One region of the Peribacillus sp. TH16 genome, then DNA from elsewhere that is predicted to be linked to it. Evidence: riboswitches for the same ligand, from Rfam matches in the RefSeq annotation. Region 1 holds a riboswitch; each other region holds the start of a gene.
What was found. A riboswitch is a leader RNA that binds a small molecule or an ion and turns the genes downstream of it on or off. The one in region 1 is predicted to bind cyclic di-GMP.

Region 1 (3,825 bases):
TTAAACCTCGAAAAAGGAGAGGAATCTATTCAAAACGATAATCCCATAACAAACGCCATTCGTCTTTTTCCTTTACCACATAGCAATCCTGTTCTATTGTAAACACGCCAAAGCGAGAATCGAAGACCTGTGTTACAGGAATCATATAGGCAGTTTTATGCACTTTTCCATCCTTAGCCAGGCTCCAGTTCTTCACTTTCTTTGATCGCCCTACATCATACTGAAAGGTTTCCACTTCCATATGCGACATAAAAACATGGGCCCGATTTTGCACATAATCACCTCGATTCGGGAACCGCAGCTTCATTTCAGAACTTAATAAATCCCATGATTTCCCGAACTCCGCCCCACTCTCATACTCATAAAAATCCTCCACCAAGCGTACAGGGCCACTCGGCCAAAGAAAAAAGATACAACCTCCTACAGCTAAAACTAGGAGCATACTTGCCAATATTCCTTTTGGACTCTTATTTTGTCTTTTCATCTTTCATCACCTTCACAAAGGTCATTGCTATAATATATATGGGATAAACGATAAAAAAGAAGCATGTTATTAGACATACTTCTTAAGTATTGTATGGGTACGGTTTCAGGGGAGATTTCTTATTTATAAGGAGTTGAAATATAAAGGGAAATCATTGAATGACGCTTTCGCCGTCGATTTATTATAAGAAAGCATAAAATACCTAGTAATCCACCAAATGTATCAAGCATAACATCCTGCCACAAGGGGGTACGTCCACCTGTGAATTTTTGATGCAGTTCGTCCGCACTAGCATAAAAAAGGACACACAAAAGAGCACCTAAAGACGAAATAACGCCGTTTTTTACAAAAGTGCGCCAAACACTAATCGTCAAAAAACCGAACACAAAAAAGATAATAAGATGGGCACCCTTTCGAATAAAAAACTCCAAAAATCCAGCCACTCCAGCTGTATGAACACTCACCTCAAGCCCACCATACATAAATGAAATACCACCGAGTTTTTCATACAAAAACGGGGTATTTAACTGTCCTAAAAAGGGAGAAATCCTTTGCTCCTCATACGTCTGTGAGGAAAAAAAGAAGATTAACATGGCCCATAAAACGAACAAAGCTGGGATTAACCACTTACGGAACTTACGGATCATATTCTATCATGTTCCTCAATGATACCGCTTAGTTTTTCCTTAAGATCTTCCACAAGATCATTTACTGTAACATCCTGCTGAAACTCGCCTTTTGTATACGTATCTATTAATATATCAATAAAATCCATTAGAATATCCACTCCAATTTGAATAGAGCCACTATGTAAAACAGTTGTACTAAACCTATTTTTCTAAAATAAGGAATATAGCTCTTTTAATTGATAATCACATATAAAAAGTGTATTGGCAAGCGGAAATAAATTCAAAAAGGGTAAAATCAGAATTTTTAAAGAAATATTAATAGAATGATCACAAAAAGTTCATAACTGACGGATTATTAATATCATCAGCTGAAAATATGTAGTTCATTAGGTGTAAAAAACAAAAGAAAAAGAAATCAAAAAGGACTGATCTCTCAGCCCTATTTGATAAACACCCTTATGATCGACCAAGAAAAAAAGTCAATAAAGAAATCAAGATTAAAGTAATAGTAATATAAGACCCAATAAAAATTTTCTTGCTTCTTTCTTTCTTTTCATAAACTTCCTCGAACGTAATATATTTATTTTTTGTCATCAAATTCTCCTTGTATTTTGATGGCAGCTTGACATCGCCTTCGCGAAGCCCTTTTAGCTTTTTCTTTATATTGTAGTATCGTCAAATATACAAAAATATTAACTGTTTTATTCACTGTTTCTTTGTTGGGCATTTATATCTATTCGTCACTTTCTAGTCTACTATAAATCATACAAAATACATTAATTCAAAATATTCCAATATACCAATTACCCTATTATGTATCACAAAAAGAATTATCTTCTCTTTTTATTTAAAATAATACCACTTCTTTGTACTCACTACCTTCTTCATATTAATCCAATAAGAAAACGCTTACAATAGTACTATATACTTATTATCCTAATTTTTCATTAAATATTTTACTACTTGTTGAAAAGTCTTAGAGCCGGAACATTTTAGTCAGGAAAAATATCTAATTATATCCGAATATTCTATAGAAATATTGGTACTTACAATTTCCGAACAATACTATAGGGAACTAACAATATATTGTGCTAATCTATTAGAAACTCTTAGATATCAGCTCGCGCAAAAGACTAATTTTGTTGATAGCAGATCGCTTCATCCGCAAGATTTTAAGTTATAAGAAAGAAAACAGTAGAATCCAGTTCATAAAAAAAAGGCTGAATAACAGCCCTTCATAGTATCTAAATATCTTTTTGTTTTCCTACTTCCAATTCTTATGGGGTTGATTATTCAAGTTCTGTTCATTCTGAATAAACTCTCGCACTTCTTGAATGGAAACCCCTACACTTTTTGCTTCCAAAATTAAATTAATCCATTCTGCATCCATTTTTTTCTGCATATCTTCTTTTTCACCCTATTTGTGGTAACACAGCCGTCTTAGCATAGCCTTAGACCTGTAATTTTGCGTCCCTACTTTTCAATAGGTTTGCCCTTCTCAAGAGTATTGAAAATTTCACATAATCTTCTTACGATGGTGGTTAAAAACCATGATAAAGAAACTTCCATTATCTGAAAGCCTTTAATGGGTGTCCAGATTTCTCTCATTTGAATTAATGTATAAATTCATTTCATCCTTTTTAAGGTAACCCAGCCATCCTAGCAAATACCTTAGACCTGTGGTTTTGCGCCTTTACTTATCAATTTTTAGATTGAGATTAATTATACTTAATAAGTTAACAATTGTTAATAGGTAACTATTAATTACTTTATTACAATTTCCTACAAAATTTCAATTAGTAAGTAATTTAAATGTCTTCTTAAAAATCTTAAGTGCTCACCGACTTTGCATTGCCTTAGACCTGTAATTTTGCGTCCCTACTTTTCAATAGGTTTTGCCCTTCTCAAGAATAAATTAATACTTTGAAGAAGCCATTCCGACTTTTCCTTTTTGTAGACATTAGGCTTGTTGCTTTACCGTTATATAAGTCGATATTCACCTTTAATATTTTTTGAAAACTTCCGCTTTAATACGCTAATAAGGTTAATTATACATAAAAGGTTATCATGTGTTTAATAATATTTATCGTCTTTTCCCTACAATATTTTCCATGTGAATCATTAGTCTTACTCGTATTCAATACCTATCTTTTGCACATTTTTGTTTTAGTCTTCACTAAAAAGAGCAGTCCGCTTAACAGACCATTATAAATGGGCTGACAAGCGGACTGCTCTTAAACTTTAAGGTTACACACTTGATTCTATTTGGATACCTAGTAAATTGCTAAACATTCCTCTTTTTTCACTCGCTAGTTGGTTATATTCACCGACTTGAATGATTTCCCCCTGATCCATTACCAATACTTGATCCGCATTACGAATCGTCGATAACCGATGAGCAATTACAATAATGGTCATGGTTCCTTTTAATCTTTCGATAGCGGCTTGGATCTTCGCTTCATTTTCCGTATCTAATGCACTTGTTGCCTCATCTAAGACAAGGATAGATGGTTTACGTAATATGGCTCGAGCCAGTACAAGTCGCTGTCTTTCTCCTCCTGACAGTCGAACTCCACGGTCACCAATGAGCGTGTCTAGACCTTGTGGAAGCTTACTGACGAAATCATCAGCTGCAGCGAACTCTAAAGACTCCCAAATGGATTCATCGCTTGCATTAGGGTCAATAATCATCAAATTTTCCCGTATAGTTGC
Region 2 (3,825 bases), 670 kb from region 1:
TTACATGGATGAAAGCGGATTTAATCAAAATTAAATCTATTTCAAGACACAATCCTTCACTAAGGACTGTGTCTTTTTTTGAAGTTCAGTGTCGTACCTGAGTCAACATGATTGCCTGCTTGTTAAAGTATAAAATAACAATTTATACTTATGATACAATATAAGGGAAAATGTAAAGGCGGGTACAAAAAGTGACGACAATTTACGATATTGCAAAAAAAGCGAATGTTTCACCGATGACTGTATCGAGAGTTATTAATAATAAAGGAAATATCAGTGAAAAGACTAGAGAAAAAGTAGAAGCTGTTATAAAAGAGTTAAACTATATACCAAATTCAGCTGCTCAAAGTTTGAATATTAAAAAAACCAAGTTACTTTCATTAATCATAACTGACATCACTAACCCCTTTTTTACAAAGGTTGCAAGAGGCGCTGCGGATAAGGCTAATCAAATGGGATATCAGCTTATTTTATGTAATACAGATGAAAACTACGAAAAAGAAAGTGAGTATATCAATGCATTAATTTCTAAAAGGGTAGATGGCGTAATTATTGCTCCAACAGGTGATCAATCGACCAAAAACTTAAAGAAACTTATTAAAAACAGAATCCCATTTACATTAATAGATAGGCAAATTGAAGATGTTTCGTGTGATAGAGTACTTGGAGATAACTATGAAGGGACAAAATTGCTTCTTCAGCATTTAATTGATTATGGTCATCAAAGAATAGCGATGGTTCATGGCCCACTTACGATTTCCACTTCGAAAGAGCGGTATCAGGCGTATATTGAAACGTTAAAAATTAATGATTTAAAGATAGATCCCGCTTTCCTAGTAGAGACTCATTATAAACAAGAAAAGCGATGGAATGGAATCGCTCATTTGGTTAATGTTTCTCCTGCTGATCGTCCAACAGCGATTTTTGCAGCGAATAACTTCATTGCCATTAAAATTATAAAAAGTTTACGAGAAAAAAAGATTAAAGTTCCAGAAGACATAGCTGTCGTTTGCTTTGACGATTTAGAATTATTTTCAGACTTTGATCCTTTTTTGACTGTATCTTCGCAGCCTGCTTATGACTTCGGATATTTAGGAACACAATTAGTGATTGAAAGAGTAGATGAAGTCGGTCCAGCTGATTATCGAACAATAAATTTAAAGCCTGAATTGGTAATCAGAAAATCATCTGGAACTCCTATAAAATAATAGGAGTTTTTCTCTGCTGCGGAGATTAATACAAATGAAAAAACCACCTAAAAGAAGGTGAGCCTTTTCTATTTATTCAAATATCTGTACATGACTTATTCAAGTAATTCAGCACCGTAAGAATTATCAATTATGCAACGCCAGGTACCTGTCGAATCCTTTTTAAAAACATAGGTAGCCATTCTTTCCATTGAGAATACCGAATCAGTCTTTTGATTGGCACTCAGAAGGGCTTTTGCTACAACTAATGCCGTATCACCTGTTTCGATTATTGCCATCTTTTCTTGATTAACAATTAAACTATGATTAAAATAATCAGCGATAGCAACGAATGCCCGACGTATTTCTTCTTTTCCTTTAGCTAACGTTCCAGGTTTTACAACTAATGTAGCATCCTCTGAATAGAAATCCATTAATTGATCGAAATCCTCATTATTTATTGCTCGGTCTGCATTCTTTATTACTAGTTCTAACTCATGAGTTTGCATATTTGCCCTCCTATCCGATAGGTAATTTATAGGGATTCCAATTTACCCCTTAGTGAAGAATATTCGACTGTCTTGTTGAGGAATCCTTCTCTTGGCCAAATAAGAAAAATCAACTTCATTACTATAAAGCCATTTTTGAAGGGCAATCTGCCTATAGGGTAGCAATGAAAATAATTACCGTAGCAAACCATCCTAGTTATTACAGCTAAAGGTGAATTATTAGCTTTTCTATTTTGATAAAGTAAAGAAATAGAAAAAAGGCGTTAATGTGTAAAAAATGTGTCAGGCAGCAAGCATAGGCCTATTGTCTACCTTCTAATAAAAATCCCCTAATTTCCTCTAACGGTATTTCTACATTGATAGCCATTTGAATGAGTTCAATCCATTCTGTATCTAATTCTTTTACTCTGTCATTTGTCTGAAGTAACATTACCTATTCCTCCGTTGAAGAGGTAGCCCAGCTATCATAGTCAATCTGACCTTAGACCTGTTAGCTTTGCGTCCTAACCTTTCGATTAGTTTGCCGTTTTCTCATTTTATTATAGTTATATATTACTATCTAGATAGTGCTAATGTTGTCGTAAATTGTAGAAATGTAATTATTATTCTTTAAAAACAAATTGTTAATTCGATTGGGAGACCTGTTGAATGACAATAAAGATATTTAATGGGGAATAAAACTATTATATTTAATATGATTTTTTGTATTAAAGAAGGAACCATCCATTTTTAATAGAATGTAAGACTTTGATTAAGAGGAGGATGATCAGTTTGGAGAGAAGAGCTTTACTGGTATCTCGATTTCCAGAATATGAAGAAGAAATTGGCGGATGGCTATGGTGTTTAGAAGATGTTCGCCGTACTCTTTTAACAGAATTAACTGGAATCAGCCAAGGGATCCTTGATACAAAAATGGATGAAAGACAAACGATTGGCTCGCTGTTATATCACATTGCATTGGTCGAGGCAGATTGGTTATATGAAGAGGTTCTTGTTACTGAATGGGATTCTGAAATACGCTCGTTGTTTCCGTTAGAATGCCGTTCTGAGGAGGGCTCTTTAACCCATATTGAGGGACAAACTGTAGAAGAACATGTTAACCGACTTAATAAGGTACGTGAAGTGTTTCTTTCCCACTTTCGTTCAATGGATCTAACAGATTGGCGTAAACCGAGGGTTCTTGAACAATATGACGTCACACCTGAGTGGGTTGTGTACCATTTGATTGAACATGAATCACATCATAGGGGGCAGATTTTCCAATTGCTAAGCAAATTACGGAATGATTAAGATGTTAAAGAGTGGGAACTTTTTATCCATCTTTAACTAACTGATTGGCTCCAGTTAATTATCAAACCCACTAAGCGGTGGCTTGTTTATGAACATTAGCACATTATTCCGCATTACCAGCTATTTCAAGTGGTGTAGTTATTCCATTAAAGGGCGCCTTTATGAAAAAAAGAAGGTGTCCTTTTTGAATGGGACCATATTCTTGAATAACGGATAACTCTAAGATAACTGCAACTTCAGCTTTAGACTTAGCGGAAATAAAAACATCCTTTTTTGTTAAGACTTAGAGAATATATGGAGGTGCTTTAAAATGGGTATAAGAAAAATCACAACAAACTTGTGGTTTGATACACAAGCAGAAGAGGCGGCTAAATTTTACGCTTCTATCTTTAAAAATTCCAAGATTGGAAGAATCACTCACTATGGAAAAGAGGGGCATGAAATCCACGGGATATTAGAAGGAACAGTAATGACCGTGGAATTCCAACTGGAGGGCCAGGAATTCGTAGCATTAAATGGCGGTCCGCAATTCAAATTTACAGAGGCAATATCATTTATAGTCAATTGCGAGTCACAAGCAGAATTGGACTATTTTTGGGACAAACTCTCCGAAGGCGGAGACGAGAAGGCACAAGTGTGCGGTTGGCTGAAAGATAAGTATGGTGTTTCGTGGCAAATTATTCCTACGGCCCTAACTGAGATGCTAAGCGACCACGATCCAGAAAAATCAGCAAGAGTTATGAATGCAATGCTCCAAATGAAAAAAATTGACATCAAAACATTAAAGCAAGCGTATGAGGGATAAGATTACATTGTTTGAGGTATTAAAAATGAATTTC
Region 3 (3,825 bases), 1.4 Mb from region 1:
GAACCAGAAATAATCAATGGCGTTCTCGCTTCATCAATCAAAATCGAATCGACTTCATCGATGACAGCAAAATGCAACGGGCGCTGTACCATTTGTTCTTTATACAAAACCATATTGTCACGCAAGTAATCAAAGCCTAACTCATTATTCGTGCTATAAGTAATGTCAGCATTGTAGGCAGCTTGTTTTTCTTCTTTAGAATGACTGTTCAAATTCAACCCAACAGTCAAACCCAGGAAATCATACAATACACCCATCTCAGTTGCATCACGGTGCGCCAAGTATTCATTGACAGTCACGACATGCACACCTTTACCAGTAAGCGCGTTTAAATAAACCGGCATGGTTGATGTTAATGTTTTACCTTCCCCCGTTTTCATCTCAGAGATGTTTCCATCATGAAGTGATGCCCCACCCATGATTTGAACACGGTAAGGATACAAACCAAGAGCTCGTTTTGCCCCTTCACGCGCAACCGCAAAAGCTTCAACAAGCAAATCATCCACGGTTTCCCCGTTTTGATAACGCTCCTTAAACTCCTCTGTTTTGGCGCGCAACTGCTCATCCGATAACGCAGCTGTCTCATCAGCCAGCGCTTCGACCTGATCAGCGACTTTTTCCAGACGCTTAATTTCTCGCTTATTCGGATCAAAAACTTTATTTAATATATTAAGCATTCAATAACGCTCCTCTATTATGGTAATGATCATTCAATAACACATTCATATAAGTAAGAAGAAACACACCTTCTGTTAATACTAATCCAAGCTTAATTTTAACACTTCTATTCTAGAGGTACAACTTCATGTCACTCTATGTCTATGGACCTGAATTCAGTTCTTACGAAAAACATTGGATAAAAGAGGGGTAAAACTGTTAAAATAGAGGGAAGTAGCAAAAGTACATTACACACTCCCCACTTTTCACATGAGTCCTTAACAAGACAAACGAAAATGCGAAGTAAGCACAACCTTCTATCAATAGAAATTTTTGGTCCCTCTATGACTGATAGTCAGTTGAAGCAATCTAGCTTTTCAGGCTTCCTATTCCTGTGATTTTATGTGGGTTTAAAACTTATAAATCGAAGATAAATAGAACATGTTTCGAGGTGGTATTGTTGATTGGTGAACGTGTAAAAAAACTGCGAGAAGAAAAGAAAATGTCAATGACTGAACTAGCCGATAAAGCCGGAGTAGCAAAGTCATACTTAAGTTCGCTCGAGCGTAACTTACAAACGAATCCTTCTATTCAATTTCTCGAAAAAATCTCTGCTGTACTTAACATTCCTGTAGATGCCCTTCTTTACGATGCACCAAATAAGGAATCCTTGGACACTGACTGGATGAAAATTGTTGAGGAAGCTATGAATTCTGGCGTTTCAAAACAACAATTCAGAGAGTTCATTGAGTTTAATAAATGGAGAAAAGATAAACAAGAATAGATGAATTCTAAACTATCTTCACAAACATAAATAGTACTGCTCTATCAAACTAGTATTGATAGAATTTCAGAAAATAAAATAATCCCTATAAGCAGCTATGTTGTAAATCAACTGTTTATAGGGATGTTTTTTTCATTCCTTTTTGGTTCTTAGTTTTCATTGTTCTGCTCTAGTGGCACATTTAGATTCTCTTTTTTTAAAAAAGCACTAATTTCTTCTTTCTTAAAACCCAATTTCCTAGCTTCTGAAATCAACTTCACCCATTCTTGATCCACTTCCACGTTAACCACCTCTTTTATCCTCCTAAAATACTACTTGTATGTATTTCAGGCAGACCAGCCATCTTAGCATTAAGCAAACTTAGGCCTGTGCCTTTGCGCCCTCATCTTTCGCTGAGCTTGCCTTTGTCAGGGAAATTATTACAAAAACTATATTTATTAAGTTATTATAGCGAATATTTGCTCCAAATATTGCTACTTTATGTCGCTAAATTACCACAATGCACAACTTTTTATCGACAAAATATTACAAAATCAAGAAATCCATGATATTTTTTGTCTATTTCATGTACAAAACAAGATGGTTCAAATGATTCACGTTCGTTTTTTTATAAAATTATAAACATTGCCCTTCTTATTCAAACGATGGGGCATATTAATTCTTTCCATAATAAGTGCATCAAAGGCTTTTTGCGCAGACAAGTCCTCACCGCATAGGTCGGACAAAGCCAACCTCCATATTCTGCACTGCTAAAAGACGCTCTATGACATGTATAGCAATTTTTCTGATACAAAAATCCAACTCCTCTGCACCATAATCAAATCATTTTACATAAATAAATTATTGTTCTTTTTAAAGAACTTTAATCTGAGTATAGTGCAATAGGAGGGGTTATTTAAATAGGTATAAGTACCTATTTATCTTATTAAAGAACGGAAAATGTTCTTTTTAAAGAAAATACAATACATTCCATACTTCATTGTGTTTTTTAGAGAACAATGAAATTCCCAGGAGCCAACCAATTAATCGATACTATTTGATACCTTGTTTTCAACAGATGGATTTTACTTATTATCACATTATCAAAACACTTATCAAATTGCCGAAAGATCATTAAGGAAAAAGGAAGGAAATATAAACAACCATTGACTTCTATGGTTGAAATCGGTGGTTATTTTTCCAGAGCTTATAGAACTCCTTAGCCCAAATGAACATTGCAATGGATGGAGTAAAATTTAAAAAGCACAACCCATAGTCTGGGTTGTGCTTTTGTTTATAGATTCATATTAACTAGGTTCAATTAATCCGTAGCGCCCATCTTTACGACGGTACACAACGTTCGTTGTATTTGTATCCGCATTGGTGTAAACGAAGAAACTGTGACCAAGCATATTCATTTGCAGAATCGCTTCTTCACTATCCATTGGCTTCAAATCAAAGCGCTTATTGCGGACTACTTCAATATCAGTATCATCTTCAAATTCATCCACCACTTCATCAATTTCCGTATTAAAGGCGAACGCCTCAGGAGTTGTAGATAAGTTGTTACGGAATTTACGATTGACTTTCGTTTTATGTTTACGAATTTGGCGTTCAAGCTTGTCATTAATCAAGTCAATAGCAGCATACATATCCGCATTTTCCTCTTCAGCGCGAAGAACCAAATTCTGCATAGGAATCGTCACTTCGACCTTGGATGTATTATTGTTAACTTTCAAATTCACTAACACATTTGCATCTGGTGTATTGTTAAAATATCGTTCTAACTTGCCAATTTTCTTTTCGACGTATTCTCGAATTGCTGGAGTTACCTCAATGTTTTCACCGCGTACGTTGTAATTCATAAAGTGAGTCCTCCTTAAATTAAGACTATACAGTTAGATTCTACAATACCCCTCCGGTTTCCTTTAGAAACACATCATGAAATATGTCGAGATTATGAAACAATTGTCGGAAGGTTAGGAAAGGGTTGATGTCTGCCCTAGCTTTATTATAACAAATACAAAGCTATAAAGAAAAAATTAAGCCCTTAATATTTACAGAAAATTTAAAAACAATTAACATTAAAACTGTTTGCAATTAAAACGGCTGATTAATATCTAATTTCTTTTATCGTAGAACACGCCATCTGTGGATAATGATTGATAAGGGTTCACATATTTATTAGTAGATTCTTTTTTGAGACTTAGCTGTTTAATATCGCGTTGGATTTCTACTTTTTGTTCTTCTAGAAGTTGTGAAACTTTTTCGTTGAGTTCGATTAACTTCTTCCCTAAATCCTGTTCAGAATCAGAAAAAGGCGGTTGAATCCCTGCCATCAACTTCTCCCGCTCCTCAAGCAAGGCCTCAACCTTTTCAATTTTCCGGTCCCGATCCTGCTCATT

Region 2: it holds a riboswitch for cyclic di-GMP, as region 1 does, so the genes downstream of both, JFV29_RS30740 (anti-repressor SinI family protein) here and JFV29_RS19825 (anti-repressor SinI family protein) in region 1, are expected to answer to the same signal.
Region 3: it holds a riboswitch for cyclic di-GMP, as region 1 does, so the genes downstream of both, JFV29_RS26485 (anti-repressor SinI family protein) here and JFV29_RS19825 (anti-repressor SinI family protein) in region 1, are expected to answer to the same signal.

The regions. Positions count from the first base shown of each region.
Region 1 covers NZ_JAEKEM010000009.1:1,191,448-1,195,272, forward strand. The annotation lists gene JFV29_RS19805 (hypothetical protein) at 26-484, opposite strand; gene JFV29_RS19810 (VanZ family protein) at 604-1,131, opposite strand; gene JFV29_RS19815 (hypothetical protein) at 1,128-1,271, opposite strand; gene JFV29_RS19820 (hypothetical protein) at 1,570-1,707, opposite strand; gene JFV29_RS19825 (anti-repressor SinI family protein) at 2,378-2,515, opposite strand; cyclic di-GMP riboswitch class I at 2,536-2,617, opposite strand; cyclic di-GMP riboswitch class I at 2,755-2,821, opposite strand; cyclic di-GMP riboswitch class I at 2,943-3,023, opposite strand; gene JFV29_RS19830 (ABC transporter ATP-binding protein) at 3,361-3,825, opposite strand, start outside.
Region 2 covers NZ_JAEKEM010000009.1:1,863,349-1,867,173, reverse strand. The annotation lists gene JFV29_RS23020 (VOC family protein) at 1-34, shown strand, start outside; gene JFV29_RS23015 (LacI family DNA-binding transcriptional regulator) at 192-1,208, shown strand; gene JFV29_RS23010 (YybH family protein) at 1,304-1,696, opposite strand; gene JFV29_RS30740 (anti-repressor SinI family protein) at 1,998-2,126, opposite strand; cyclic di-GMP riboswitch class I at 2,145-2,231, opposite strand; gene JFV29_RS23005 (DinB family protein) at 2,468-2,986, shown strand; gene JFV29_RS23000 (VOC family protein) at 3,297-3,791, shown strand.
Region 3 covers NZ_JAEKEM010000009.1:2,563,372-2,567,196, forward strand. The annotation lists gene secA (preprotein translocase subunit SecA) at 1-677, opposite strand, end outside; gene JFV29_RS26480 (helix-turn-helix domain-containing protein) at 1,118-1,441, shown strand; gene JFV29_RS26485 (anti-repressor SinI family protein) at 1,591-1,731, opposite strand; cyclic di-GMP riboswitch class I at 1,768-1,854, opposite strand; gene hpf (ribosome hibernation-promoting factor, HPF/YfiA family) at 2,728-3,285, opposite strand; gene JFV29_RS26495 (flagellar protein FliT) at 3,541-3,825, opposite strand, start outside.